One region of the Pantoea phytobeneficialis genome, then DNA from elsewhere that is predicted to be linked to it. Evidence: predicted binding sites of a transcription regulator. Region 1 holds the regulator's gene; each other region holds the start of a gene.

Evidence for each region. Region 1 encodes PurR, which represses purine synthesis genes. Its sites were predicted from a motif close to CANGCAAACGTTTGCNTG; they were not measured.
Region 2: a site for PurR is predicted at 4,784-4,801, ahead of cvpA (colicin V production protein). Genes of this name have one in related genera too.
Region 3: a site for PurR is predicted at 3,618-3,635, ahead of serA (phosphoglycerate dehydrogenase). Genes of this name have one in related genera too.
Region 4: a site for PurR is predicted at 3,383-3,400, ahead of tusA (sulfurtransferase TusA). Genes of this name have one in related genera too.

What each region holds. Positions count from the first base shown of each region.
Region 1 covers NZ_CP024636.1:1,905,977-1,913,501, forward strand. The annotation lists gene punC (purine nucleoside transporter PunC) at 1-222, opposite strand, end outside; gene punR (DNA-binding transcriptional activator PunR) at 331-1,242, shown strand; gene purR (HTH-type transcriptional repressor PurR) at 1,239-2,264, opposite strand; gene cydH (cytochrome bd-I oxidase subunit CydH) at 2,550-2,639, shown strand; gene CTZ24_RS08910 (C40 family peptidase) at 2,702-3,487, opposite strand; gene CTZ24_RS08915 (Grx4 family monothiol glutaredoxin) at 3,851-4,183, shown strand; gene rnt (ribonuclease T) at 4,219-4,887, opposite strand; gene gloA (lactoylglutathione lyase) at 4,999-5,406, opposite strand; gene CTZ24_RS08930 (alkene reductase) at 5,502-6,599, opposite strand; gene CTZ24_RS08935 (TetR/AcrR family transcriptional regulator) at 6,648-7,244, opposite strand; gene eptA (phosphoethanolamine transferase EptA) at 7,284-7,525, opposite strand, start outside.
Region 2 covers NZ_CP024636.1:3,161,130-3,168,654, reverse strand. The annotation lists gene CTZ24_RS14740 (inverse autotransporter beta domain-containing protein) at 1-2,110, opposite strand, end outside; gene CTZ24_RS26660 (hypothetical protein) at 2,124-2,309, shown strand; gene purF (amidophosphoribosyltransferase) at 2,681-4,198, opposite strand; gene cvpA (colicin V production protein) at 4,235-4,720, opposite strand; gene dedD (cell division protein DedD) at 4,973-5,713, opposite strand; gene folC (bifunctional tetrahydrofolate synthase/dihydrofolate synthase) at 5,703-6,971, opposite strand; gene accD (acetyl-CoA carboxylase, carboxyltransferase subunit beta) at 7,041-7,525, opposite strand, start outside.
Region 3 covers NZ_CP024636.1:2,677,171-2,684,695, reverse strand. The annotation lists gene pepP (Xaa-Pro aminopeptidase) at 1-218, opposite strand, end outside; gene CTZ24_RS12455 (YecA/YgfB family protein) at 270-851, opposite strand; gene zapA (cell division protein ZapA) at 1,022-1,351, shown strand; RNA gene ssrS (6S RNA) at 1,391-1,574, shown strand; gene CTZ24_RS12440 (5-formyltetrahydrofolate cyclo-ligase) at 1,651-2,241, shown strand; gene serA (phosphoglycerate dehydrogenase) at 2,300-3,538, opposite strand; gene rpiA (ribose-5-phosphate isomerase RpiA) at 3,818-4,477, opposite strand; gene CTZ24_RS12425 (LysR family transcriptional regulator ArgP) at 4,637-5,542, shown strand; gene CTZ24_RS12420 (oxidative stress defense protein) at 5,617-6,345, opposite strand; gene CTZ24_RS12415 (MFS transporter) at 6,564-7,525, shown strand, end outside.
Region 4 covers NZ_CP024636.1:305,361-312,885, forward strand. The annotation lists gene glgP (glycogen phosphorylase) at 1-1,856, shown strand, start outside; gene CTZ24_RS01340 (DcrB family lipoprotein) at 1,927-2,484, opposite strand; gene CTZ24_RS01345 (7-cyano-7-deazaguanine/7-aminomethyl-7-deazaguanine transporter) at 2,602-3,267, opposite strand; gene tusA (sulfurtransferase TusA) at 3,461-3,712, shown strand; gene CTZ24_RS01355 (zinc/cadmium/mercury/lead-transporting ATPase) at 3,730-5,994, opposite strand; gene CTZ24_RS01360 (lysoplasmalogenase) at 6,089-6,718, opposite strand; gene CTZ24_RS01365 (DUF2500 domain-containing protein) at 6,883-7,236, shown strand; gene CTZ24_RS01370 (DUF1145 family protein) at 7,315-7,525, opposite strand, start outside.

The DNA.
Region 1 (7,525 bases):
CAGAACCGGTTTACGTCCGAAGCGATCTGACAGCGGTCCCCAGAAGACCTGCGCACAGGCAAAACCACCAAGGAACAGACTCAGACTGGCGCTGATGGTACCGGGGGCGGTAGCAAAATCCTGCTGCATGGCACCGAATGCCGGCAGGTACATATCCGTAGCAAGAAAGCCCAGCATGCTGAGTAAAGCAAGATAAGGCAGAAATCCTTTTGATGACAACATGGTAATTCTCTTTAGACAGGAAAACGCGGAGGAGTGTAAAAGCGTGCACCAGGTTTTGTGAAACGCTAATATTTGCGCGGTGCTATCAAAAAATTTGCAGGCAAAAATATGTGGTCTGAATATGCGCTTGAAGTGGTAGATGCGGTGGCCCGCAGCGGTAGTTTTAGTGCGGCAGCACAAGAGTTACATCGGGTGCCTTCTGCCATCAGCTACACGGTACGGCAGCTCGAAACCTGGCTGGCGGTGCCGTTGTTCGAACGTCAGCATCGGGAAGTGGTGCTGACGGCAGCCGGGGAGCATTTTGTCCGGGAAGGGCGTAGTGTTATCAAAAAAATGCTGGCGACGCGGCGGCAGTGCCAGCAGTTGGCAAATGGCTGGCGTGGTCAGCTGAGTATCGCGGTGGATTGCATCGTTAAACCTCATCGCACCCGACAACTGGTGAAGGATTTCTACCGCCACTTTCCCGACATGGAGCTGATTATCAGTTATGAAGTGTTTAATGGTGTCTGGGATGCACTGGCCGATGGGCGGGTCGATGTAGCGATTGGGGCCACTCAGGCGATCCCGGTCGGTGGGCGTTTTGCCTTTCAGGATATGGGCGCGTTGAACTGGCGCTGCGTGGTCAGCCCCGATCATCCGTTGGCAAAAAGTACCTTGTTGGATGACGAGACGTTGCGGGCCTGGCCTTCTCTGGTGCTGGAAGACACTTCGCGGGCGTTGCCGCGGCGCATGACCTGGACGTTGGATAATCAACGCCGGCTGGTGGTGCCGGAATGGGAAACCGGCGTCGACTGCCTGCTGGCGGGACTTTGCGTGGGGATGGTGCCGGGCCATTTAGCCCGGCCATTACTGGATAGCGGAGCATTAACCGAGTTACCGTTACCCACGCCGTTCCCGGATAGCCCATGCTGCGTCAGTTGGTCGGAACAACGGAACTCGCCAGCTCTGGGTTGGTTGCTGAGTTATCTCGGCGATGCCGAAACGCTCAACTATGAATGGTTGAGCGAAACGGAAACCTAGCGGCGGTAGTCGCGGAACGGGCCGTCAGCGACTGAACGGCGTTCAATTAGCGTTGGCTGAACTTCAATGGTTTGCGGTTCTTCACGTTTGCTGGTGATACGATCCAGCAGCATTTCCAACGCTTTTTCACCTAACTGAGCTTTGGGTTGATGAACGGTGGTCAGCGCCGGCGTGAAATAACGTGCGTTGCGCACGTTGTCATAGCCGATCACTGAGATATCCTGCGGGACCCGCAGACCCATTTCATCCGCAGCACAGATCGCGCCCATCGCCATGATATCGCCACCGCAGAACACAGCAGTCGGGCGTTGCTTCTGATTGAGGATCTGCTGCATCGCCTGATAACCGGATTCCGGTTCAAAATCGCCCTGCACAATCCACTCGGGCCGCACGGTGATGCCTGCCTCATTTAGCGCCTGCATGAAACCGGCATGGCGGCCACCGCCGGTGTTGCGCTCCATTTGTCCGGGGATGGCACCAATGTCACGATGACCGCGTTCAATCAGGTAACGCCCGGCGAGATAGCCGCCCTGAAACGCATTGTCCTGCACCGTATCGGTAAAATCGCCACGCGATGCGCCCCAGTCCATCACCACCATCGGGATATTACGGTTCTCTTCCAGCATGGTCAGCAGGTCGTCAGGGTATTCTGAACACATCACCAACAGGCCATCGACACGCTTCTGCGCCATCATCGACAGATATGCGCGCTGTTTTTGCAGGTCGTTATGCGCATTGCCCAGGATCAGCGTGTAGCCGCGATCGAAACAGTGATTTTCCACCGCCTCGATAATCTCGGCAAAATAGGGGGCTTCACTGGAGGTGGCCAGCAGCCCCAGCGTTTTGGTGTGGTTGACTTTCAGGCTGCGCGCCACGGCGCTGGGCGAGTAATGCAGCTCTTTGATCGCTTCCCATACGGCGTTACGCGTCTCTTCCGCGACAAAACGCGTTTTGTTGATGACATGCGAAACCGTGGTGGTGGAGACACCGGCGCGTTTCGCCACATCTTTAATTGTTGCCATGAAAATGGTACTCCCGGGCTTATCGCAACTAACTGATAAGTATATTGTTAAACGTTTGCGTCTGCTAATGGTTTTGCGCCCCGATTTTCGGGGCGAATGGCGAAGAAAAAGACATTAACACCTGGTCAATAACGCTTTAACTTGCCGCAAACACAGCGTGCGCAAAATCTGTTGCGCAACGAAAGGCGGCGATTCTAGCAAGCTGGCGCGGATAAGACGAGATTTTTGCCGGAGGCTGTGAGAAAATTACGATAACCCTTCATTTATTGTGACTAAGGAGTTGTGATGAGTACAGACCTGAAACTGGCGCTGTTTACCACTGTGGGCGCGCTACTAATGATTATCGTGTTCAGCTTCACCGCGATCCTTCATTAATAAAAAAGCCGGACCTGAAAATCAGGGTCCGGCTTGTTGTTTTATCGGGTATCGGGCGTTTTTTAGCGGATAGTTTTGGGGGTCATCATACGGCGTGCCCCGACGTAGTGTTTCAGCCAGTAATCCTCACCCAATGCACTGATTTGAATATCTTTACCGGTACGAGGCGACTGGATAAATTTGCCATTACCAAGATAAACACCGACATGATCGGCAGTGCCGCGATTATTGATGCGGAAGAACACCAAATCCCCTTTCTCCAGCATATCGCGCTTAATCGGTGCCGCATCCCGCAGGTGATACATTTCGTTGGCGGTGCGCGGGAATTTATATTTGACCAGGTCTTTGTAGGCGTACCACACCAGACCGCTGCAATCGAAACCGGTATGCGGTGAAGTGCCACCCCATTGGTATGGTTTACCAATCTGCCCCATCAGCTTGTTCATCGCGGTTTCGCGTGCTTTCTGATAGCGCTGACGGTGAGAATTGCTCATCTTGATGGTGGTCAAATCGCGGTCATCGTCCTGCTTCGCGCTTCTCTTTGCCAGACGTTGGTGACCATATTTTTTTGACGGTGATTTCAGCAGGGCTTTCTTGCTGCGGGTTTTATGCAGCGCCGTTTCCATTTTCGGCTGTTTTTTCAGCTTTAGCTTCTGAACACTGGTAGCAAGACGGGATTTTTTGGTGCTGGTTTTTACCGGACGTCGCTTGCGACGCTCATCTTCGCGCGCACTTTTTTTCTCAGCGTTATGCAAACTGGCATTGATGGGCGCATGCGGTGACGCAGAAGCCACATTAAAAAACAGTTGGGCGAAAGCCAGCATAAAAAGCGTAATGAGTAAACGCATAGTCCGGTACAGGTTAAGCAGTCTGAAGAAACAGCCCGCAGCTATGTTAGAAAAATCTGATCAACGATCAGCACCGAGATGATTCTAATCCAGTTTTTTTCTAAAAGGTAAGGCATTTTTCTATTAATGTGTTAGCAGAGTTGATATGGGGCAAAAATGAGCGATTTCAGCTGGTTAACCCAGCAGATATATTGCTAATTATTAATCGGTTCATGCTTAATCATGATATGAAAATGTTATTTATGGCACCGGAACTTAACAAACATGGCGATTGATGTGCCTGAACCGCAAAATCCCGTTTTAGTGCGGGGGTGAAATCGCTACAATAAACAAACACGAAGTGAGGAATTAAGGAAGGCAAAAATGAGTACTGTTGAGAAAATCCAGCGCCAGATCGCAGAAAACCCGATCCTGCTGTACATGAAAGGTTCGCCGAAACTGCCAAGCTGCGGTTTCTCTGCACAAGCGGTACAGGCTCTGTCTGCCTGTGGTGAGCGCTTCGCGTATGTTGATATCCTGCAAAACCCGGATATTCGTGCCGAGTTGCCAAAATATGCCAACTGGCCGACCTTCCCACAGTTGTGGGTTGATGGCGAGCTGGTCGGTGGTTGCGACATCATCGTCGAGATGTTCCAGCGTGGTGAACTTCAGCCGCTGATTAAAGAAACTGCTGAGAAGTATAAAGAAGCAGAATAAGCGTTAAGGCCGACAGTCGTCGGCCTTTCTTTTGGTCACTCGGCGGAGTCTTCTTCCGACAGTTCGTCACTGAACGCCAGTGGCCAGCCCCCCAGACGTTTCCAACGGTTCACTAACTCGCAAAACAGGATGGCGGTTTGTTCGGTATCGTACAGGGCGGAATGCGCCTGGGTGCTATCAAAATCCATCCCTGCCGCTTTACAGGCTTTTGCCAGCACCGTCTGACCCAATACCAATCCACTTAATGCCGCAGTGTCGAAAGTGGCAAACGGATGGAATGGATTACGCTTCAGACTCACGCGTTCCGCAGCCGCCATCAGGAAGTTGTGATCAAAGGTGGCATTGTGCGCCACGATAATCGCACGATTACAATGGCTGTCTTTCATCCCTTTGCGCACCATCTTAAAAATGGCATGCAGCGCATCATACTCGCTCACTGCGCCACGCAACGGGTTGCTGGGATCAATCCCGGTAAATGCCAGTGCTTCCGGGTTAAGAATCGCGCCTTCAAAAGGTTCAACGTTGAAATGAAGCGTCTCATCACAATGCAGCCAGCCGTCATCATCCATCTTCAGAGTAGTGGCGGCAATTTCTAACAGGGCATCGGTTTTGGCATTAAAACCGGCAGTTTCGACGTCGATCACCACGGGATAAAAGCCGCGAAAGCGTTGATGGAGAGCGTTTAAGGCGTTCGATTCAGACATCAGGATCTCATAGCAATAAATGGGGCAGCGCGCATTATGGCAAAAATTGCGGGAGGGTGCAGCAGGAGAGGTGGGTCAGCCGGTAAAAGTACAGGCTGACCTTGCAACAGGTTAGTTGCCGATGCCGTGTCCGGCATGTTTGTTTTCGATCAGCTCGATTTTATAACCATCGGGATCTTCAACAAACGCAATAACCGTGGTGCCGCCTTTAACCGGACCGGCTTCACGCGTCACTTTGCCACCGGCATGACGGATTTGGTCACAGGTGGCAGCAACATCATCAACGCCCAGCGCAATATGACCGTAGGCGTTACCAAGGTCATAGCTATCCACGCCCCAGTTGTAGGTCAGTTCAATCACCGCACCTTCGCTCTCTTCGGTGTAACCGACAAATGCCAGCGTGTATTTGTATTCCGTGTTCTCGCTCTTGCGCAGCAGACGCATACCCAGCACTTGGGTATAAAACTCGATTGAACGTTCCAGATCGCCAACGCGTAACATGGTGTGAAGTAAACGCATAACATCCTCTTTTAAAAAGCACAAAAGCTAAGTATAGCGAGTTAACGCTACGAAAAAACAGCGCTGCCGCACATTGGGGCGGCAGCGGGGAGATTTTACAGAGTAGGGTAGTCGGTATAGCCTTCCGCACCACCGCCGTAGAAACTCTCCGGGCGTTGTGGGTTAAGCGGCGCATCGTGTTGCAGGCGCGCAACCAGGTCCGGGTTGGCGATAAAATCACGGCCAAACGCGACGGCATCGATCAGACCACGCTGAATCAGGTCATCTGCTTTCTCAACGCTATAGGCACCGGCACCAATGATCACCCCTGGGAACAGGGCGCGAACTTTCTCGCGGAAAGCATCGCTGTAGGGCTGACCGCCAGCCCAGTCCGGTTCTGACAGATGCAGATACGCCAGCTTGCGTTTACCCAGTTCCGAGATGTACCACAGCGCAGCGGCTTCTTCATCCGGACCGTTTTCCAGGTTCTGGAAGGCACCAATCGGCGAAATGCGGATACCAATACGGTCGGCTGACCAGTTGGCAATAGCCGCATCCACCACTTCCAGCGCGAACCGACCACGCTTCGCAATCGAACCGCCGTATTCATCAGTACGTTGGTTCGAACCAGGGGCGAGGAACTGGTGCATCAAATAACCGTGCGCAGAGTGCAATTCCAGCAGATCAAAATCGGCTTCGCGCGCATTGGCTGCTGCCTGACCAAAATCTGCCACAATCTGCTTAATTTCTGCCACGCTCAGTTCGCGCGGCAGCGAGGTATCTTCACGATAGACGCTGCCATCAGCGTGGCGTAACGACGTACGCGTACCGGCGGCCAGGGCGGAAGGAGCGACGGGTGCCAGACCGTTTGGCTGCACACTATGATGAGAGATGCGGCCGGTGTGCCACAGCTGGACAGCACTGTGACCCCCTGCGCCATGAATGGCTTCGTTAATTGCTTTCCACGCGGCGATTTGCTGCTGCGTATGCAGCCCCGGCGCACCTGCATAACCTTTCGCCTGGAAAGAAATTTGCGTTGCTTCGGTGATAATCAGACCCGCGCTGGCGCGTTGCTGATAATACTCAGCCATGAGCGGAGTCGGAATGTCGCCTGGCTCAATGCTACGCAGACGCGTCAGCGGGGCCATGAAAACGCGGTTAGGTACGGTAATCGCACCCACTTTCAGTGGGGAGAACAGCTGTTTACTCGCCATGTTGACTCCTGTATTAGACCGGTCGTCTAGAAATTGCGGTTTTTAAAATCAGTGGCTACTCAGCCACTGCTCAATGGTTTCGAGCGCCAGGCTGATGGGGCCAGGTTCTCGTGATATTTTGCTTTGCAGGCTGGCACCCAGCCAGAGCAAATAACAACGCTGGGCCAACTGTTGCGGGCTCTGACCATAAGGCAGCGCCTGCTCTGTAGCCACTTCTTGCAGGCAGCGAGCGTAAGCGCCAATTACAGCATTCGCGCCCTGTTGCAGTGCATCGCGCATCGGCTCAGAGAGATCGCACACTTCGGCAGAGAGTTTCACGCCCAGGCAACCCATAATATGGCCCTGCTCGATAAATCCGTGTTCAGCGCTACGGAAGTGTTGCAGGAAGCGCTCTCGTGCTGTTGTGCCTGGTTGATTCAGTTGGCGCTCAATCATTTGCAAATGGTGGACAAAATAACGCTCCAGCAGGGCAACGCCAAAGGCTTCCTTTGAGCGGAAGTAATGATAAAACGAGCCTTTCGGTACTTCCGCCAGCGTCAGCATCTCGCTGAGGCCCATGCCGGTGAAACCACGTTGCAGACAAACCTGCTCGCCGGTCGCGAGCAGGTGTTCTCGGGTTTCGTTGCGTTGTTGAGTCTTGTTCATGTGTCGCAGAGTAGTAGACCAGTCAGTCTAATGCAATCTTTAACTCAACGTCTGGCACGATCTGATCATGTCCAGCCTGGGTTGATATTCGCCGGTCTGGATGTTGAACATGCCCAGCAGGGTATGGAACAGGTTATCCTGTGATACCGGAGTCTCCGCTGCCTGTTGACGTAAACACCCCTGATTAACGTGATACGCGGCGGCGTAACCGGGTGACATCCACATCAACAATGGGATATGTGTTTGCTGTGAAGGAGCAAACATATAGGGTGCACCGTGCA
Region 2 (7,525 bases), 1.3 Mb from region 1:
CAACCAAATATTTATCAGAGCCAGCAACACGAATGGCGATGTTATAGTGTTGCGCTTTTTCTTTCATCAGAGTTAAAGATACTTTGCCCTCTGCGTCAGTTATGCCGCCATTATCAGCAATGATGGCATTTCCCTCTCGATCATTAAACTCAAGGGCTGCACCTGAAACGGGCTTACCCTCGCTGTCAGTAGCAATGACGGTATAGGTAAAGCTCTGACCCGCAACAAATTGATTTTCAATAGAAGTGAAGTTAATTTGTGCAACATCTCCCGCATCAGATCCTTTCGCCTTCAACGTCAGTTCCAGATGACCCAATTGCGTGCTGCCATGATACATCGTCAGCATTACTACGCCGGCTTCAGTACCTGCGGTCAGATCCACCACGTAACGCCCTGAACCTTCTTCACGGAATTTGCCGACAGTCACACCGCTATTAGCTGCACGGGTCAGTTTATTCTGCATCTGCGCGTCCAGACGCAAATTACCGGCATTGCCACTAATAAGCTTGCCGTCTTTATCTTTCAGCTCGACCACCAACTCGGTTTTACTTGTACCATTGGCCACAAGTTGCCCATTGATGAGGGTCAAAGTGGTCTGTCCGGCATCCGGCTGGCCCGGCTGCTCAGGAATCTGCTCCGTTTTTTCTACCGTGATTTGTACCTGTGCACGCGGTGAAGCCTTGCCTTTGCTGTCGTAAGCTACCGCACTCAGGGTATAGCTGTTGTTCGCGCCATCTTTATAGGCGGGTAACACCAACGCCGAATTAGCACCTGTACCGGTAATTTTACCGCCCGCCGCCACCAATGCGGCATCGTCCCAGACAATTTTGCCCAAGCCATGCTTCGCCCAGACGCTGACACCCAGCGGCTGTGAAGTGCCTTCCACACCTTTGATCGCGCTCGCCAGTGAGAAGGTAATCACGGTCTGCTCACGGTAATCCATCACAATCTCGTTATTACGTGACACCAACTCATAGCGTGAACCCACCAGGCTGCGCTGATCGGCCACCGCTTCCGGCGAAAGGTGCCAGTCAAGTGATTGACCGAAGTTCCAGTTCAGGTTCAGGCCAACGGTGGTGTCTCCGCCACTCTGCATGCTCTTACGATGACCCGCGTCAACAGTCACCAGCGGTACCGGTGTCCAGTTCACACCCATCGTCACGGCTGACGGATTCTTTTGCAGGTTACTACGGCTCATCAACGCCACGTTGTCGCCATAGAATTGTTCGTATTTAACCTTACCTCCGAGCTGCGGATACATCGGCAGCCAGCTCGCCAATTCGATATCCCAGCCATTGGCTGGACGCTCATCATGATCCGCCAGCAATTTAGACTGATGCCAGCCGTTAAGTCCGTAGTAGCCGTTAGCAGCCAGACGCAGCGCTTCAGTCCAGATCTCAGCACCAAGACCAATACGACGGTTGTTACCGCTGAAATCGTTATCAAAGAAGACGTTATTACCCAGCATCCAGCCATCAACAAAATAACGTGAACCGAAGCCAATATTGCCGGTGGTACGTTCGTCAGCATGACGCGCGCCCAACTGGCTGAAGATCATAAAATCACGGCTGTCCCACAACGGTACCAGCACATCACCGGCATAGTTGTAGTTAGAGAAGTTCTTATCAGAGGAGATGGAAACCCGCGATGACCCACCAAAACCGTTCAGCCAGGACTCCGCTTGCTGGCCCGCCATCGAGTTGAGCTGGTTCTGACCGAATTGACGTGCATCGGTGGTTTTGTCATTTACTTTAACATCAGCCTGCTGTGCTGATTTATTCGCTTTTGTATCCTGCTGGGTCGCTCTTTCCAGCGGTAAGGCTGCTGCTTTGCCAGCCGGTATCCAGATAGCCTGACCGGCAGAAGCCGCCAGGAAAGTGGCTTTATCGCTGAACGCAAACGAGTTGATTTCCCACAGATGATCGACAGATACCTTATTGCGTTTTGCTACGTCTGCAACACTCTCGCCCGCTTTCAGCACCGTGGACTGCACCTTCATGTCCTGCTGCGTACTCGCTTGAGCAACAATGGGCATACCCAATGTCGAAACTGATAGCTGCATAAAAATTGCAGTATAAATAGCCGAGAGCTTAAATTTTTTAAATTGCATTAAGATTTACCCAGTGATTGAAAAACGCCTGAAAAATATCGCCCGGAATAAAAATCGCTGTTTTATTTCGAGCTTTACCGCAGCAAATTTTCAATGCAGTGAGAAAAAATCGTTAATGAGATTACGCGGAATAATTATGGATGAGAAAAATCGCCGCGAACAGGCTATTTTTCTCACTCATAAGCACATCGACAAGTAAAATCTCAAAAATCAGCCATTAACCATTTATGCCATTGATAATTAGGAATACAAGGCATAACAATCCTGATAAGAAACTGAAAATAAAACCTGTTCCCTTCTGAGTTATTAACAATATGGAAATGATATGTTTAAATTAATGTATGCTTTTTAATTAAACCCATCACTAAAAATCAGGGCAAGAAAAAAAGAATAATCAGGAATTAGTCATTCCCCAATCAAGGCTTATCAGTTTTTTACTACTGCAATTAAGAATAAATAGTCGGACAGGTGGCAATTAAACGCGCAGGAGAGAGGTGAGAAAAGTTAGCAGTGAAATTATTTGCAGAGTATGCCCGTTTTTAATCATCAATTAAAAACGGGCAATAAAACTTAACCTTCGTTATGCAGTTCCAGACCTTCAACCTCAGTCTGACGTGCAATGGCTTTCGCATCGTCGTTACGCAGTGACTGGAGGTAGTCCAGATAACGTTGGTCAACGTCTTTGGTGACATAAACACCGTTAAACACCGAACACTCGAACTGTGCGATATCCGGGTTCTCTTCGCGAACCGCTTCAATCAAATCGTCCAAATCCTGGAAAATCAGCGCGTCAGCTTTGATCAGCTGGCGAATCTCTTCCACTTCACGACCGTGAGCGATAAGCTCAGTTGCGCTCGGCATGTCGATACCGTAGACATTCGGGAAACGAATTTCCGGTGCGGCTGAAGCCAGATAGACACGCTTGGCACCCGCTTCACGCGCCATCTCGATAATCTGCTCAGAGGTGGTACCGCGCACGATGGAGTCATCCACCAGCAACACGTTTTTGTCACGGAACTCGGCACGGTTGGCGTTCAGCTTACGACGCACCGCGCTACGGCGCAGATGCTGACCCGGCATAATAAAGGTACGGCCCACGTAACGGTTTTTCACAAAACCCTGGCGATACGGTTTGTCGAGAATACGGGCGATTTCCAACGCCACATCGGTTGAGGTTTCCGGAATCGGAATCACCACGTCGATGTCGAGATCTTCCCATTCACGAGCAATTTTCTCACCCAGCTTGGTGCCCATACGGACGCGCGCGCTGTAGACCGAGATCTTATCAAGGAAGGAATCCGGACGCGCAAAGTAAACGTACTCGAACAGACACGGATTACTTTTCGGGTTCTCAGCACACTGGCGGGTCGAGAGTTGGCCCTGCTCGGTGATGTACACCGCTTCGCCCGGCGCTACGTCACGAATAAATTCAAAGCCCAGCGTATCCAGCGCGACGCTCTCGGACGCGACCATATACTCGGTGCGACCATCAGCAATCACGCGTTTACCCAGTACCAACGGACGGATACCGTTCGGGTCGCGGAAGGCCACCATACCGTGACCGATAATCATCGAAACCACCGCGTAAGCCCCGCGCACCTGCTGGTGCACCGCAGCCACTGCGGCAAAAATGTTGTCAGCTTCCAGCGGGTAATGCTGAAAACGGTCCAGCTCCTGCGCAAAAATGTTCAGCAGGATTTCGGAATCTGAGGTGGTGTTGACGTGACGGCGACCCACTTCGAACAGCTGTTTACGCAGCTCGTGTGCGTTAGTCAGGTTGCCGTTGTGCGCCAGTGTAATGCCATAAGGGGAGTTCACATAGAAAGGCTGCGCTTCAGAGGCGCTGGAGCTGCCTGCTGTCGGGTAGCGTACATGACCAATCCCGATGTTGCCCTGCAAACGCTGCATGTGGCGTGCTTCGAAGACATCGCTCACCAGCCCGTTGGCTTTGCGCAGACGAAAGCAGTTCAGCGCATCGATGGTACAAATGCCGGCGGCATCCTGCCCGCGGTGCTGTAGCACCGTTAACGCGTCATAGATCGACTGGTTTACTGGCATAAAACCGGTGATACCAACAATACCGCACATGTTGTCATTTCCTCATTAGCCGCACTCCCGATGGCGTCACCGGGGTAAAAAACTGGACGTGCTTTTCAGATAGTCGAAGAACCACCTGATGATGTAACTGAACTGGGGAATGAGTTGGGACTGCTGCCAGTCCGGGCTTTTCGAGAAGCCGGTGAATGTATCGAGGAAGAAGAGAATAGCGGCAACGATCAGCACGCCACGCAACGCCCCGAAACAGACCCCCAACACCCTGTCGGTTCCCGACAGACCGGTCTTTTCAACCAGCGTGCCGATCACATAGTTCACGATGGCACCCACAATCAGGGTGGCAACGAAGAGCACCGCGATAGCGATACCGTTGCGAACCAGTTCGTCGTCAAAACCTGTAAACCAGACTGCAAGGTAGGCGTAGTAGTGACTGGCGACAAAAAACGCGCATCCCCAGGTAACGAGAGATAAGGCTTCCCGGACAAACCCACGAACCAGGCTGACCAGGGCCGAAAAACCAACTACCGCAATAATGACGTAATCAATCCAGATCATGAACTCTTCCAGCGCCAGCGCGATTGCACCCCTGCATCCAGTTCGGGGCGCATTCTAACAGAAAAAGAAAACGTTTGCGTAGGGTTTTCCGGTTCTGCATCCATAAAAAGGGCGATGAAAAAAACTTTCCTCGCCCTGAGACAATTCAGTGCTGTAATTCACTGAAATATAGTAATTTTTAAGCCAACATCACGGTGAACACTCCGTGCTATGCCGCGCCTTTTTCAGCCATCGGCGCGGCTTATCAACGGTTTAGCGCGTGCTGTAGGGTTTCACCACTCCACCGAGTCCGGAGAGGTTTTTCAGTTCACCCAGCGCAGCTTGCATCTTCGCTTTTGAGGCATCAGGCCCGACGTAGATGCGGGTAATTTGCCCCTGAACCGGCGTGGATGGCACGGTAAATGCGCGATATCCCGACAGACGCAACTGCGCGACGATCTCATTCACTTTAGCCGCGTTTTTCAACGCACCGAGTTGGACCACATAAGCCTGGCCCGCCGGGGCTTCCGCTTCGCTCTGCTTCGGCGCTTCAACCGGTTTAGCGGTTTCTACTGGCTTCGGCTGCTCGACCGGCTTCGGTTCAACCGGTTTTGGTTTCGGCTGCTCCACCGGTTTCGGCTTAGGTTGCTCGACCGGTTTCGGTTTCGCAGTCTGCACCGGCGCACTCTGGTGCACTGGCGGAGGTGTCACTACCGTGGGTTCGTTGTTCTCCACTGGCTGCGCGCTGCCAGACTCGACCGGGGTGGTGGTTTTACCACTGGCTTCGCTTTGCGCCGCACCTGCGCCTTCCGGCGGCTGGGCAGGCAGCGACTGCGTCACCGGGGGCACCATCTCACTGTCCTGCTGATCATCCGGTTTTGGCACCAGCGGAATTGCAGCGAATTCCTCTTTGTAGTGCTTTTTCTTGCCATCCAGCAGGCCTGGTAACACGATGACGCCAACCGCCACCAAGATTACCGTGCCCACTAAACGGTTCTGAAACTTACTTGCCACTGCCGTTCTCCGCTGCCATCGATTCCATTACCTGTGCTACGGTGTGGAAAGAACCACACACCAGAATCACATCCTCGGGCCGAGCCTGCTGACGCGCAGCCTGCCATGCTGAGTCTACGGTCGCAAATGCCTCACCGCTTGCCAGGTGAGCAATCAACTGCTCCGCCGTCGCACCACGCGGGCCGTCAAGCGGTGCGCAGTACCAGCTATCCACCTGTGGTGCCAGCGCCGCCAGTGTCCCGGCGATATCTTTATCATGCAGCATCCCGACCACCGCATGAACCTTACCGGTACGCGGCAATTCAGCCAGACGTGAAGCCAGATAATAAGCGGCATGGGGATTATGCGCCACATCGAGGATCACACGCGGCGAGGTGCTTACCGTCTGAAAACGGCCTGGTAAAATCGCCAGCGGCAGATGCTGGCGAATGAGCGCTTCGCTTACCGATAAGCCCGAGGCGCGCAACGCAATGAGCGCGGTGGCAGCATTGGGGAGCGGCACCTGTGGCAGGGGAAGATCGCGCAATTCGCCCTGCGCATCCTGCAAACTCCAGCTCTCGCCCTGCTGCTGCCATTGCCAGTCACGGTTACGCTGCAACAACAGCGCGCCCTTCTCTGCTGCAACCTCGGCAATGGTGTGCGGCATATCGGGCTCACCCACCACTGCGGGTTTCCCACCACGAAACACGCCTGCTTTCTCGCGGCCAATGCTTTCGCGGTCCGGTCCCAACCAGTCGGTATGATCCAGTGCGATGCTGGTGATAACGGCGACATCCGCATCAACGATATTGGTGGCATCCAGTCGCCCACCGAGACCGACTTCAAGGATCACCACATCAAGCCCGGCAGCACGAAACAGATTGAGTGCCGATAAGGTACCGAATTCGAAGTAGGTCAGGGAAATATCGCCACGTCCGGCTTCAATCTCGGCAAAGCTGGCGCTGTGCAACGCTTCATCCAGCTCCGCGCCCTGGACGCGCACCCGCTCGGTGTAGCGCACCAGATGTGGTGAGCTGTAGACGCCCACGCGGTATCCCGCCGCCATCAACAGGGTTTCCAGCGTACGGCAGGTGGTGCCTTTGCCGTTAGTCCCGGCAACGGTGAAAACAAATGGCGCGGGTTTGAGCAGGTCAAGACGTGAAGCGACGCGTTGAATACGATCCAGCCCCAGTTCAATGGGCTGAGAATGCAGGTGTTCAAGATAATGAAGCCACGTAGCTAAAGGCGACGTGGCTTGGGGAAGGTGAAGAGTGTCCATGTGTCCCGTTAACTAACTTTATACGGTGCATTGGTGAAAAGGCGCATTTCTGCGCCTTTCCGTTGCCTGTCAGGCCTCGTTGCTCTCCGGCTCAGCCGCAATCGGCTGATCACCATCCTGCAGCGGCGCTGGCAGGTTCATCATTTTCGCCAGCAGGCTGGCCAGCTTAAAGCGCATCTCCGGACGACGGATGATCATATCGATCGCGCCTTTTTCGATCAGGAATTCACTGCGCTGGAAGCCCGGCGGCAGTTTTTCACGTACGGTTTGTTCGATAACACGCGGACCGGCAAAACCGATCAACGCTTTCGGTTCCGCCACGTTGAGATCGCCCAGCATCGCGAAGCTGGCGGAAACGCCACCCATGGTCGGGTCAGTCAGTACCGAGATATACGGCAGACCGCGTTCCTGCATTTTCGCCAGTGCGGCACTGGTTTTCGCCATCTGCATCAGCGACATCAGCGCTTCCTGCATACGCGCACCGCCACTGGCGGAGAAGCAGATCAGCGGGCAATTATCTTCCAGCGCCTGCTCAACCGCACGCACAAAACGCG
Region 3 (7,525 bases), 770 kb from region 1:
CTGTGGTTGTGCGTCTCGTCGCTTTTAATCAACACCAGCAACGCCTGCGGCTCGTTAAAACCGGTGAAATACCAGAAATCGCTGTTCTGACGGAAGGGATACTCGCTGTCGTTACTGCGCGTCACTTCCGGCGCAGCAAAAATCAATGCGGCACTACCGGGCGCCATACGGGCAATCAGCGCCTGACGACGTTGCTGGAAAGTTTCCAGTGTAATCATGTTTGCACTCCCTGTTGAAAAGCGGGCACGGCAGTACCCGGAATGACGCGCTTAGTGTAGCGTGGGCTTCTGTACTTCAGGTGCTGTCGGCGGTCGCGGCTGGGTGAAGGTGTCGTGACACAGCAGCGCGGCAACGCGCACATACTCAATCACCTCTTCGAGTGATTGCTCAAGCTCTTCCTGATCTTCATCTTCGTCGTAGCCCAGTTGAGCGATGGTGCGCAGGTCATCAATCGCTTCTCCGGTTTCGCCGGTGACCTTGTCCAGTTTCGGCTGAGTCACACCCAGTCCCAGCAGGAAATGGTTGACCCATCCCGCCAGCGCATCGGCACGGTCAAATACCGTGATGTCATCGTCGTCAGGCAACATCAGTTGAAACAGGAAACCCTCTTCATCCAGAGTGTTGGTCAGGCTTTCATGGAGCGCCTGCAACGGCTGCGACAGGCTTTGTGAAAAGGCCATGCCTTCGTTGGTGAGGTCGTGCACCAGCGTCTTCCAACTGTTATCCTGGTTACCGCCGCACAGGATGCCGCAAATCAGGCCGTGCATTTCGGCGGGTGTCATTCCCACGCCCTGCTGGGAAAGCGCCGCTGCCAGCGCGTTGTAAGTGGGCGTTGCGTTCTGTAAAGACATAAGCTTTGGTCGTCGTTGGCAGAATAAGTTCGTGTTATGCTACCACCAGGTGCCTCAGGGTTTCCAGAAAAGGGGTTGTAACTTCTCACCCAGGTCTATATAGTTGCGCTCCTCCCAAGCCATTGACTGCTAAGGGAGATGCGGGCGAAGTAATCAGTCAGGAAGGTGGCATGTCTGCACAACCGGTAGATATTCAGATTTTTGGTCGTTCGTTGAGAGTGAATTGTCCGCCTGAACAGCAAGATGCGCTGAATGCGGCAGCTGAGGACCTCAATCAACGGTTGCAAGATTTAAAAGTTCGCACTAGAGTCACAAATACAGAGCAACTGGTGTTCATCGCCGCGTTAAACATCTGCCACGAATTGGCACAAGAGAAAGGTAAGACGCGCGACTACGCAGCCAATATGGAACAACGTATTCGTATGCTGCAACAGACCATTGAACAAGCATTAGTTGAGCAAGGTCGCATAACTGATCGCCAGGGCACAAAGTTTGAATAACACTTCATGGTTATCGTGATACAGTAACGGTGAAGTAAATTTTCTCTGAGATGTTTGCATGCGGGCCAGTCCCCTGAGCCGATATTTCATTACCACAGAATGTGGCGCTCCGTAACTTGTGAGCATGCTCGGTCCGTCCGAGAAGCCTGATAGTTGCGACGACACATTCACCTTGAACCAAGGGTTCAAGGGTTACAGCCTGCGGCGGCATCTCGGAGATCTCCTCTTAGTTCCACTTCTGTTATCCCCCGGTACGCATGATATAGTGGCTGGCAACAGCCGACTTTGCCGGGGATATCATGTCTGAACCCTCATTTCGTGACCGACAAGACATTCGTCAACATGTGCGTCATCTGCGCCGCAACCTCACGGCTGAACAGCAGGAACAAGCCGCCGATTTGCTGGCAGAGCATGCGATAAATTTTGCGCCCATCAGCAATGCCGAACGTATTGCGTTGTTCTTGTCCGTTGATGGGGAGTTGAATACTCGCCCACTCATCGCCAAGCTCTGGCAACAGAAAAAACAGGTTTTCCTGCCGGTGCTGCACCCTTTCGCCCCCGGAAATTTACTGTTCCTGCGCTACACACCCGACACGCCACTCAGCCCGAATAAATTAAGCATCCCGGAACCGCCGCTGGATATCACCCAAATGGTCACCCTTGATCAGCTGGACGTGGTGATGGTGCCATTAGTCGCGTTCGACCAAAGCGGGCAGCGATTGGGTATGGGAGGCGGTTTTTACGATCGCACGCTACAAAACTGGCAGCAGCATGGTTTTCTACCGGTGGGGATTGCGCATGACTGTCAGCATGTTGAAACGCTGCCAGTAGCGACCTGGGATGTGCCGTTGCCGGTGGTGATTACACCGTCGAAATTGTGGCAGTGGTAACCGGGTTATTGCGCGATAAATCGCGCCGCTACGATAGCTGTAGCAGCGCGATGTTAAATCAGTACAGCAAGCGCGCGCGAATGGTGCCCGGAATCGCCTTCATCAGTTGCAGCGCTTTATCCGCCACATCCTGCTGTGCATCGATATCGATCACCACGTAGCCCATCAGCGGCGAGGTTTGCAGATACTGGGCGGCAATGTTGATGCCCTGCTCGGCAAAAATCTGGTTGATGGCGGTCAGTACACCCGGACGGTTTTCGTGGATGTGCAACAGGCGACTGGCGCTGGCGGCATGCATCGGCAACGACACTTCCGGGAAGTTAACGGCAGACAGGGTTGAACCGTTGTCAGAATACTTCGCCAACTTGCCAGAGACTTCCAGACCGATGTTTTCCTGCGCTTCCTGCGTCGAACCACCGATATGTGGCGTCAGAATCACATTATCAAATTCACACAGCGGTGAATTGAACGGATCGCTGTTGGTCGCCGGCTCCACCGGGAACACGTCAATCGCCGCACCCGCCAGATGTTTGTTGGACAAGGCATCGCACAGCGCCGGAATATCAATCACCGTACCGCGTGCGGCGTTAATCAGCAGCGCACCTGGCTTCATCAGCGCCAGTTCAGCGGCACTGATCATATTCTGCGTTGATGGGGTTTCCGGTACGTGCAGGCTGACCACATCACTCATGTTGAGCAGGTCAGACAGGTGACGCACCTGTGTGGCGTTGCCCAGCGGCAGTTTGTTCTCGATATCGTAGAAAAACACATGCATGCCAAGGCTTTCCGCCAGCACACCGAGCTGCATACCGATGTGGCCATAGCCGATGATACCCAGCTTCTTGCCACGAGCTTCATAGGAACCCGCTGCAATTTTATTCCAGATACCGCGGTGCGCTTTGGCGTTCGCTTCCGGGATGCCACGCAGCATCAGCAGCATTTCACCAATCACCAGTTCGGCAACCGAACGGGTGTTGGAGAACGGGGCGTTAAACACCGGCACGCCACGTTTTGCTGCTGCATTCAGGTCAACCTGGTTGGTGCCGATACAGAAGCAGCCAACCGCAACCAGTTTTTCAGCCGCAGCGAAAATCTCTTCGGTCAGTTGGGTACGGGAACGGATACCAATGAAGTGTGCGTCACGAACGGAGGACTTCAGAGTCTCCGCATCCAGTGCACCTTTGTGGAATTCGATGTTGGTGTAACCTGCTGCGCGCAGGTTATCCAGCGCACTCTGATGGACACCTTCCACCAGCAGGAACTTAATCTTGTCTTTTTCCAGTGATAACTCTGCCATTTCCCGACCCTATTCAGAATTCAACGAGGGCTGCCATAAGCCAGCCTTCTGTCAAAATATCAAAAAATTCGTTTGCAGCAAGACAATCGATTGCCTCGACCTCAGCACGCGTCAGCGCTACGGCAGCACAATGCCGTACAAAATCGGGATATGCGTACAGAGCGAAGAATGAACCTGCTGTTGATGACTGTTTTGTGACATAAGTCACCGAATTTCAGCATACGAAGAAAAGATGTTTTGCGTATGGAAATAAGCGGCGCTGCAACAGCGCCGGACAGATCATTTGGTAATGGTTTTTACGCCATCAGCAGTGCCGATCAGCGCAACATCAGCGCCGCGAGCTGCAAAAAGCCCTACCGTCACCACACCAGGCAGCGCATTGATGGCTTTTTCCAGCGCGATCGGATCGAGGATGCGTAGATTATGCACGTCGAGAATAATGTTGCCGTTATCGGTCACCACGTTCTGACGATATTCTGGCAGGCCGCCCAATTTCACCAGTTCACGCGCCACATAGGAACGCGCCATCGGGATCACTTCAACCGGCAGCGGAAAGTGGCCCAGTACATCCACTTCTTTCGAGGCATCGGCAATACAGATAAATTTCTCAGCCACAGCGGAGACAATTTTCTCACGCGTCAGCGCCGCGCCGCCGCCTTTAATCATCTGCATCTGCGGATTGATCTCATCAGCACCGTCGACATATACCGAGAGCGAATCCACTTCATTGAGATCAAACACATGAATGCCGAGGGATTTCAGTTTCTGCGTTGAGGCTTCCGAGCTGGAAACTGCGCCCTCAATTTGATGCTTAATCGAACCTAACGCATCAATAAAATGAGCAGCGGTCGAACCGGTGCCAACGCCAACAATGGTGCCCGGCTGCACATATTGCAGTGCTGCCCAACCTACCGCTTTTTTCAGTTCATCCTGGGTCATGGTATGTTTAAAACCTGTGCGACAACGAGGTGCGCGTAGTATAAAACAAGGCGGCGTAAAAAAGCGCGGCTGTTAAAGGCTTTGTAACTCAGTGCACAAAAACCATCTTTTGATTTTTTGTGGCATAGTACCCTCCATCCTGAACGAGAGAGAACAACAATGAAACGCCCGGATTATCGAACGCTTCAGGCGCTGGATGCTGTGATTCGTGAACGCGGCTTTGAGCGCGCCGCGCAAAAACTTTGTATTACGCAGTCTGCGGTGTCGCAGCGTATTAAACAGCTGGAAAATTTATTCGGTCAGCCGCTGCTGGTGCGTACCGTACCGCCGCGCCCGACGGAACAGGGGCAGAAGCTGCTGGCGTTGTTGCATCAGGTGGAGCTGCTGGAAGAGGAGTGGCTGGGTGATGAAAACGGTGGCACCACGCCGCTGTTGTTGTCACTGGCGGTCAACGCCGACAGTCTGGCAACCTGGCTGCTGCCCGCATTGAAAGATGTGCTGGCCGATTCCCCGGTGCGCCTCAACATTCAGGTCGAAGACGAAACCCGTACTCAGGAGCGCTTGCGTCGTGGTGAAGTAGTGGGTGCGGTGAGTATTCAGCCACAACCCTTACCGAGCTGTCTGGTTGATCAACTGGGTGCGTTAGATTATCTGTTTGTAGCTTCACCCGAGTTTGCCAATCGCTACTTCCCGAATGGCGTGACACGTTCGGCGCTGCTGAAAGCCCCGGCCATTGCCTTTGATCATCTCGATGATATGCATCAGGCGTTTCTGCAACAGAATTTCGATCTGTCGCCGGGTAGCGTACCCTGCCATATCGTTAACTCGTCGGAAGCCTTCGTCCAGCTGGCTCGTCAGGGGTCGACCTGCTGTATGATCCCGCATTTGCAGATTGAACGTGAACTGGCGAATGGTGAGTTGGTGGATTTGACGCCCGGCTTGTACCAGCGCCGGATGCTGTACTGGCATCGCTTTGCCCCGGAAAGCCGTCTGATGCGCCGCGTCACCGATGCATTAATTGCCCACGGCCACCGCGTATTGCGTCAGGATGATTTAGCGGCCTGACAGCAGCACGAATTCGTAGCGGCGCGAGTTATCACGCACAGGATTGAGCGATAAATCGCGCCGCTACGGAAACATTACGGTGTATTCGGTTTGATATCGAATACCACATCCACCTGATCGTCAAAGTGAATGGTCTGCTGCTCGTAGGTTTGCTGCGCTGAGGTATCCGCCTCTGATGCCGCCGCTTTGAACATGCGTGCCATCGGCATCGGCTGATAGTTGGCTACGTGATAGCGGATGCTATACACCGGACCGAGTTTCGCATTGAAACCTTCCGCCAGTGCTGATGCCTGCTGAGTTGCATTGGCGATAGCCGCTTTACGCGCCTGATCCTTATAGGTCTGCGGATTTGCCACGCCGAGATCGACAGCACGAATCTCGTTCAACCCGGTTTTCAACGCCCCATCCAGCAGTTCATTCAGCTTCTCCAGCTGACGCAGCGTCACCTGTACCTGGCGTACTGCGCGGTAGCCTTTCAGTACCGACTTCCCCTCTTTGGTGTAATCGTACTCCGGCTGGGTGCTGAGGTTAGCAGCATCGATATCTTTCTTCTCGATGCCATTTTTTTGCAGAAAATCAAAATATTGTGCAACACGGCTATCGGCCTGCTTTTTCGCATCCGCCGCGTCTTTCGATGAAACATTCACCACAATCGAGAGCGTAGCAATATCCGGACGTGCCTCGACACTTGCCTGCCCTGAAGTCACCACATGCGGCCCATTCGGCAGCTCGTCGGCCTGAACCATCGCAGGCAATGCGCCCGCGCTCATTACGGCGGCCAGCGCCAGTGCTTTGAGTTTCACGAAAGTCCTCCTTGAAGATTCAATTCTGAGGTCGCCACTATGGCGAAGCCTGCTACACATTACCATGCGTGATGGTCTGAGTTTTGATTCAACGAAAAGTTCGGGCACTCTGCTGTTTTATCGTCTCCGCGATCACAAAATAATCACCCTGTATTCGCTGAATTTGCCTACCAGTGTTTCTATTAAAGAGACACTCTGACCTCCGGGAGCGTTCCACGATGACAGAGCAACCGATAGCCCAACCCCACGTTTGTGTCCGTGCCGGGCGCACACGCTTTCTGATGCTTGGCCTGGTGTTTATCAACATCATTATTAATTACATGGACCGTACCAACCTGTCGGTCGCCGCCACGACAATGGCCGGTGAATTACGCTTCACGCCGCTGGAGATGGGGTTAATTTTCTCTGCCTTTGGCTGGATTTATGCCGCCTTACAGATCCCCGGCGGTTTCCTGATCGATCGTCTGGGCGCGCGGCTGGTGTATGGCGTCGGGCTGTTTGTCTGGTCGATGGTGACGGCGCTACACGCCTTTGCCGGTAGCTTTCTCGCGCTGTTTGGCCTGCGTCTGGGCGTCGGTGCCTTTGAAGCCCCGGTGATGCCCGCCAACAACCGGGTGATCTCCAGTTGGTTCCCGGAACAGGAGCGCGCCAGCGCCATCGGTATTTACTCTTCGGCGCAGTTTGTCGGTTTAGCCTGCATGACCCCGCTGCTGTTTCATGTGCAGGATGCGTTTGGCTGGCGCGGCTTGTTTCTGATTACCGGTGTCGCAGGCATGATTTGGGCGCTGGTGTGGTATGTCCTCTACCGCGAACCAGGCGATCACAAAGGGGTTTCCCAGGCGGAACTGAATTATCTGCGCAGCAATGGCGCGCTACTGGGTGACCGCCAGAGCGCTCAACCACCACGCGCGCGCTGGCAGGATCTGGCGCAGATGTTCCGCAGTCGCAAGCTGGTTGGCATCTACATTGGTCAGTTCACCATTTCGGCTACCTTCTGGTTCTTCCTCACCTGGTTCCCGACCTACCTGGTGGAATATCGTCATATGGCGTTTATTAAGAGCGGCTATGTGGCGTCACTGCCCTACTTCGCCGCCTTTTGCGGCGTGCTACTGGCGGGCTTTGCCTCGGACCGCATGATACGTCGGGGCGTTTCGGCCAGTGTTGCTCGCAAACTACCGGT
Region 4 (7,525 bases), 1.6 Mb from region 1:
ACGAAGGCAGCCGGGTGCGCTGGATCGAAACCGAAGAGATCCTGGCCATTGCGTATGATCAGATCGTGCCCGGTTTTGATACCGATGCCACCAACACGCTGCGGTTGTGGGGCGCGCAGGCCAGTAACGAAATCAACCTTGGTAAGTTCAATCAGGGCGATTACTTTGCCGCCGTGGAAGATAAAAACCACTCGGAAAACGTGTCGCGTGTGCTTTATCCCGACGACTCCACCTATTCCGGTCGCGAGCTGCGTCTGCGCCAGGAATATTTTCTCGTCTCCTCAACGGTGCAGGACATCCTGAACCGTCACTGGCAGATGCACCAAACCTGGGACAACCTGGCGGATAAAATCGCCATCCATCTCAACGATACCCACCCGGTGCTGGCGATCCCCGAACTGATGCGGTTGTTGATTGATGAGCAGAAATTTTCCTGGGACGATGCGTTTGAAGTCACCTGCCAGGTGTTCTCCTACACCAACCACACGCTGATGACCGAGGCGCTGGAAACCTGGCCGGTGGATATGATCGGCAAGATCCTGCCGCGCCATCTCAGCATCATCTTTGAAATTAATGATTATTTCCTGAAAACCATTCAGGAATACTATCCGGATGACTGGGATCTGATGTCACGTATCTCAATCATTGATGAGAACAATGGCCGCAAGGTCCGTATGGCATGGCTGGCGGTGGTGGTCAGTCATAAGGTTAACGGTGTTTCCGAACTCCACTCCAACCTGATGGTGCAGTCGCTGTTTGCCGATTTTTCTCGTCTGTTCCCGGGACGTTTCTGCAATAAAACCAATGGCGTCACACCACGCCGCTGGCTGGCTCTGGCTAACCCGGCACTTTCAGAAGTCCTGGATGAGGCGATTGGTCGCAACTGGCGCACCGACCTTAGCCAACTCAGCGACCTGACGCCGCAAATCGATTTCCCGGCGTTTATTGAGCAGATCGCCGATGCCAAATTTGCCAACAAAAAACGCCTGGCGGATTGGGTAGCAAAAAACCTCGATATTGTGCTGGACCCTCATGCGCTGTTTGATGTGCAAATCAAACGCATTCATGAGTACAAACGCCAGCTGCTGAACGTGTTGCACGTTATCACCCGCTACAACCGCATCAAGGCCGATCCCGATGCAGATTGGGTACCTCGGGTGAATATTTTTGCCGGTAAAGCGGCCTCCGCCTATTACATGGCGAAGCACATCATTCATCTGATCAACGATGTAGCGAAGGTGATCAACAACGATCCGCAGGTGAAAAACAAGCTGAAGGTGGTGTTTATCCCTAACTACGGGGTTAGCCTGGCGCAGATCATTATTCCGGCGGCGGATCTCTCCGAGCAGATCTCCACGGCGGGTACGGAGGCTTCCGGCACCAGTAATATGAAGTTTGCGCTCAACGGCGCGTTAACGATTGGTACGCTGGATGGGGCCAACGTCGAGATGCGCGAACATGTCGGTGCGGAGAATATCTTTATCTTCGGTAACACTACGCCGCAGGTCGAGCAGTTGCGCAAAGATGGCTACAACCCACGTAAATACTACGAAGAGGATGAGGAGCTGCATCAGGCGCTGACGCAGATTGCCAGTGGTCTGTTTAGCCCGCAGGATCCAGGTCGCTATCGTAACCTGTTCGATGCGCTGGTGAACTTTGGTGACCACTATCAATTGCTGGCAGATTATCGCAGCTACGTGGATACCCAGGATAAGGTGGACAAACTCTATCGTCAGCCAGATGAGTGGCAACGACGTGCGGCGCTGAATATCGCTAATATGGGTTATTTTTCGGCGGATCGTACCATTCAGGAGTATGCCGATGAGATCTGGCATATTTCGCCAGTGAGATTGTAACGGAACGCTGGACGCCACCCTCTCCCGTCTTGCGGGAGAGGGCCGGGGTGAGGGCCACAGGCCGCAAAAACTATTTCAGCGTGATGCTTTTCACGATGCTGTCGGCATCGCTCTGCGCCTGCTGCTGATTATCCGCTGGCAGGGTAATTTGCAGGGTCAGCAGTTTGCCATCGATCTTCGCCAGAATCACCGAAGACCAGGAGGTCTGGTGGTTGGCAGAAATCACCGTATCCAGCTGCTGGGCCGGTTGATCGCTCAGCATTACCGCTTTGTTCGATACCACCTGCAACTGCGGATCGCGGTTGCGTTGCTGCTGTTCCAGACGCTGGGAGAGAGAATCCAGCGCTTCATTGGTTGGGTCACCGGCTATCACGATAATCGCGCGCGCGCCGGTTTGATCGGCGTAGACATGCATGTTGGCGGATTCTGTACCCAATTTGCCGCTCTTATCCGACATCCCCGCAGGCAGGGTAAAGCTCAGTTTGCCATCCAGCAGACTCACCGTCTGGGTTGACTGGCTGGCAGTGGCGCCGTTGTCCGCCGCTGCCGCGTCATCTTTTTTCTGGTCACAGGCCGCGAGGCCAAGCACCAGCAGGCCAATGCCCGCATATTTCACTAAGTTACGCATTCTTTTCCCTATAACAAGATTCCAGTCCGCGATTATCAAATCGGAATCGGCAGTCAAAAGCAACCGCCGGTTTGTCAGGAAATCTTAGCGTGGGTGCGGCGAGGGTACTACGTAGAATTAACCGAAATTGAGCTGACGCTGGGCCGAACGCTCAGCCAGACGCTTCAGGGTTGCGTTCAGCAGTACGCCATAGGCTGGCAGGAAGAAAAGCATGCAGATCATTACTTTGAAGCTGTAATCCACCAGCGCGATTTCCACCCAGTGCTGAGCCATAAACGGGTCCGGACTTTTGTAGAAGGCGATAAAGAAGAACGCCAGCGTATCGCTGATATTACCGAGGAACATGGCTGCGCCGGGTGCAATCCACCACTGCGGCAGACGACGCAGACGGTTAAATACATGCACATCCAGAATCTGTCCCAATGCATAGGCCATAAAGCTGGCACTGGCGATACGGGCCACGAACAGATTCACTTGCTCCAGTGACGCCCAACCCTGCCATTCGCCCTGATAAAACACGCAGGAGACGATGTAAGAGATAAACAACGCCGGCACCATCACCGCCAGAATAATGCGTCGCGCCAGTGGCGCGCCAAAAATACGCACGGTGAGATCGGTCGCGAGGAAAATAAACGGAAAGCTGAACGCACCCCAGGTGGTGTGGAAGCCAAAAATGGCCACCGGTAACTGCACCAGATAGTTACTGGAAGTGATCACCAGCAGATGAAACAGCGACAGCCAGAACAGCGCATGCATGCGCTGACGCGGAGAAAAAGCGATCATGTTGAGCCTTTTTAGTGTTGGGGTGAGGGAACCCAGTACCGCAGTTTGCTGCGGTGGTTAATAAAAAATCGGCGGCATCTTATCGCGTTGTGCGATTTATGCAATGGTTAATATTAACGCAATCGTTATCGCCTTGCGCTGATGATTTAGCGCGTTAGAATGAGCGCCCTCCCTTGAAAACAGACAGAGAATCATGAGCGATCCCTTTTCCGCGCCGGACCACACCCTGGATGCCCTTGGCCTGCGCTGCCCGGAGCCGGTGATGATGGTGCGTAAAACCGTGCGCCAGATGCAGGCGGGTGAAACCCTGCTGATTATCGCCGACGATCCGGCAACCACGCGTGATATTCCCGGCTTTTGCCGTTTTATGGAGCATACGTTGCTGGCACAGCAGACGGAAAGCCTGCCGTACCAGTACCTGATCCAGAAAGGCGCGGACGCCTGAGGGCATCCGCGCGCAGCTTAACGTGAGCGCAGCAACCGCAGCGCATTGGCAGTCACCAGCGCGGTGGCACCGGAATCCGCCAGCACTGCCAGCCACAAGCCGGTAAAGCCGAGTAGCGTGGTGACGAGGAACAAGGCCTTCAGCCCCAGCGCCAGCGCGATATTCTGACGGATAATGCGGCGGGTACGGCGTGCCAGCGCCACGGTGCGCGGCAGAATCGCCAGCCGGTTTTGCGTCAGGGCCGCATCGGCTGCTTCCAGTGCAACATCGGTGCCGCTGCCCATCGCAATCCCTATGGTAGCGGCTTTCATCGCCGGGGCATCATTGATGCCATCGCCAATCATTGCCAGCGATTGTTGTGCATCCAGATCGCGTACCGCGGCAACCTTATCAGCAGGCAACAGACCCGCGCGATAATCAATCTCCAGGTCTGCGGCGATGGCGGCGGCAGCACGCGGATTATCACCGGTCAGCATCAGGCTGCTGACACCGAGTTGTTGTAGCGCCGCTACGGCGCTCGCGGCCTCGCTTCGTAACTTATCCTGCAACGCCAGCACACCCAGCGGGCGGGCATCCTGCAACAGCACCACCACGGTTTTGCCTTCGGCTTCAAGCTGCGCGATGGTTTGCTGCTGATCCTCAAGCAGGTTTTTCACTTCGCGCGGGGCCAGCAATTGATAGCTGATGCCCGCAATCTGCGCTGCAATGCCGCTACCGGGCAACGTACGCTGATCGCGGGCCTCAGGCAGGGAAAGCTGGCGACGGCTGGCTTCCGCGACGATCGCCATTGCCAATGGGTGACTGGAGCCAAGTTCCACCGCTGCGCCTGACGTCAGCAAGGTTTCAGGTTGGGCGTCACCAAAGGGGACCACGTCGGTCACCTGCGGCTTACCCTCGGTCAGGGTGCCGGTTTTATCAAACGCCATGATGGTGACGCGGCTGAGTCTTTCCAGCGCGGCTCCCCCTTTAATCAGCGCTCCCTGACGTGCCGCAGCAGCCAGCCCAGAGGTAATGGCTGCCGGGGTAGAGATCACCAGTGCACAGGGGCACCCAATCAGCAGCAGCGTCAAACCTTTGTAAATCCATGGCAGCCAGTCAGCGCCACCCAACAGCGGCGGCAACGTCATCACCAGCACCGCCAGCAACATAATCGTCGGGGTGTAAAGGCGGCTAAAGCGATCGATAAAACGTTCGATCGGTGCGCGGTGGCTTTCTGCTTCCTCAATCAGTTGCAGGATACGATCAATAGCGCTGTGGCCGGGTTCCGAGATCACTTGTAGCGTTACCAGACGGTCGACGCTGGTGGCTCCGGCCATCACTGTCTCACCGGGTTGGCGTGCTACCGGCAACGATTCGCCGGTCAATGCGCTTTCGTCAAAGCTGGCAGCGCTGGCAAGTAACTCGCCATCGGCAGGCAAACGGCCACCCGCAGCCACTTCAATGACATCGCCGGGGCGTAAATCCGCCAGCGCGACTTGTTCACGCTGTGCACCACGCACGCGAGTAGCGGTATCCGGGCGCAGCGCCATCAGCGCGGTCACACCACGACGGGCGCGAGTGGCGGCATAGGCTTCCAGCCGTTCACCCAGCAGGAACAGCAGCAAGACCATCGCGGCTTCGGCATGGGCGCCAATCGCCAGCGCACCGCCAGCGGCGAGGGTCATCAGGGTTTCGATACTGAAAGGGGAACCGCTACGTAGCAGACGCCATGCGCTGCGGGCCACCGGCAGCAGGCCGACTAAGGTGGTCACAATAAACAGGCGATCGCCCCAGACCGGAGCAACCAAGCTGAGGAGCCAACTGGCGAGCATCAATAGCGCCAGCAGCAGCAATCCGGCATTTTCCCGTAAACGGCCTGGTTGGGGTTGTGGCTCGGTGGAGGTCAGGCGGAAACCGGCGTTTTTTACCGCCTGTTCGATCGCCGGACGGATATCATTTTCAGCGTCAACCACCAGTTTCTCGCTGGCGAAGATGACACGGGCGTTGCGTACCTGCGGCAGTTTTTGTACGGCAGTTTCGATTTTGCGGGCGCAGCTCGGGCAATCCATCCCGGCAATTTGCCAGCGGAATTGTTGGGTGTCAGGGCCGGACCTGTCGCTCTCTTCGTCGGCGTCGCCACCGCCGGGACTGCCGTTATCGCAGCAGCTACAGTTGCTGTCCGGCGTGACCGGCTGTGCGGCGGAAATCTGTAACGTCACCGGGCGCGCGCGGCTAATGCCACAAAGTGGCTGCGGTTTGCTATGGCTTTTACCACAACGACAGGCGTGGGAATGTTGATGCATGTAACCTCCGGATTCAGGGACGGACAAAGGTCCGTACCCTGATGCTACACTCTGGAGTGCACTCCAGAGTCAAGCGTTGGAGCTTACTTTTTCTTCAATTGAGCCACAAAGAACGCACGATCATAAAATGACCGGCAAAGTAGCAGGCGGCAACGATGGCGCTATCCGGGCTGTAACGACGACGATAGTGGGTGATAAACCAGACGATATTCGCCAGCAGCAGCAATGCGGCACCGACCATCAGTGAGAAGCTGTAATCCGTCGGGCGGAAGAAGTAATTTTCAGCGGCCATCCAGGTCATGACCAACGTCATGCCAATAAAGGTGCACACCGGCCAGCGCAACTCTTCCAGCTTGCTCCAGATGATGGCAATCAAGAGCACGCCGATAATCAGCAGCGTTAGTGGTACCGGCCAGAAGAAGCTGATCGTCATATGCGCGGCAAAGCTGATGGTGTAGAGCAGATGCGAGAGGAAGAAAGCCCCCAGCGCATACAGCATCTGCTGGCGAGGCAACAGCGTCAGCGCATCGCCAACCAGCGTGGCGACCAGGCCGGCAAGAATCAGGTAATCGGTGGGGTTAAAGGTTGGCGCTTGCCAGGCCCAGGCCACCAGCAGCAACAGGGTGACGGGTTTAAATAACCAACGTTGCCACTGCGGGCCGCGGTAAGTTGCATCGACATAGAGCCAACCGGAAAAAAGTACGGCAAGGAAAGACCAAAGCATGTTTTCTCCCTTTTCTGGACGTGATGTCCGCCAGTCTGATGAATTTTCCCAAAAACGCGATCCCAGTGTAAGTTACCGGCGGTGAATGTGACAATCGGGCAACTCTGGTTGTATGCTTGGGCCTCTTTACCTTTCCGACATTAACGCAAAGCACGAGAGAAAACATGAGCAAACCACCGCTACTCTTTTTTATCGTTCTGGCGATTATTGCTGTTTTGGCGACCCGTCAGTTTATCAAGCAACGCCGCGAAACGGCGGTGAACGATGCTTCCCCGATCCAAACCCTGAGTGTAGAAATCAAAACCAAACGTGAGTATCCGTCACCCAATCGCCGTTCGCGCCAGCGTGAAGTGATTGCCGGGGAAGATATGCGTTATGAAGCCTGGTTTCACCCGCTGAATGGCGCGGGCGATTTCAAGCTGGTCGTCAATGCCGGGGATTATCATCAGATGGATAAAGGGGTGAAGGGCGAGCTGAAAATGCAGGGCACCCGCTTTGTGAGTTTCACTCCCCTGTAACGGCGCGATTTATCGCGCAATTGCGTGTGCGCGGCAGGAAAAATCTGCGCGATAAATCGCGCTGCTACGTAAGAAACATTATCCTTTCGGATAATGTTTTTTCTGCCACGCCAGCAGTTCAAACACGCCAAAGAAGAAAATCTTTAATTGTGTGGCGCGTCCCAGTTTGGGCGCTTCCTTCGGCTGCGTGGCGCGCAGCAAGACCAGCTGTAAACCGTGCATGATGATCATAAAGAACAGCGCCACATGCACGAAATAGCGCAGCGGCGTTGGAAATGGCTGGACCAGA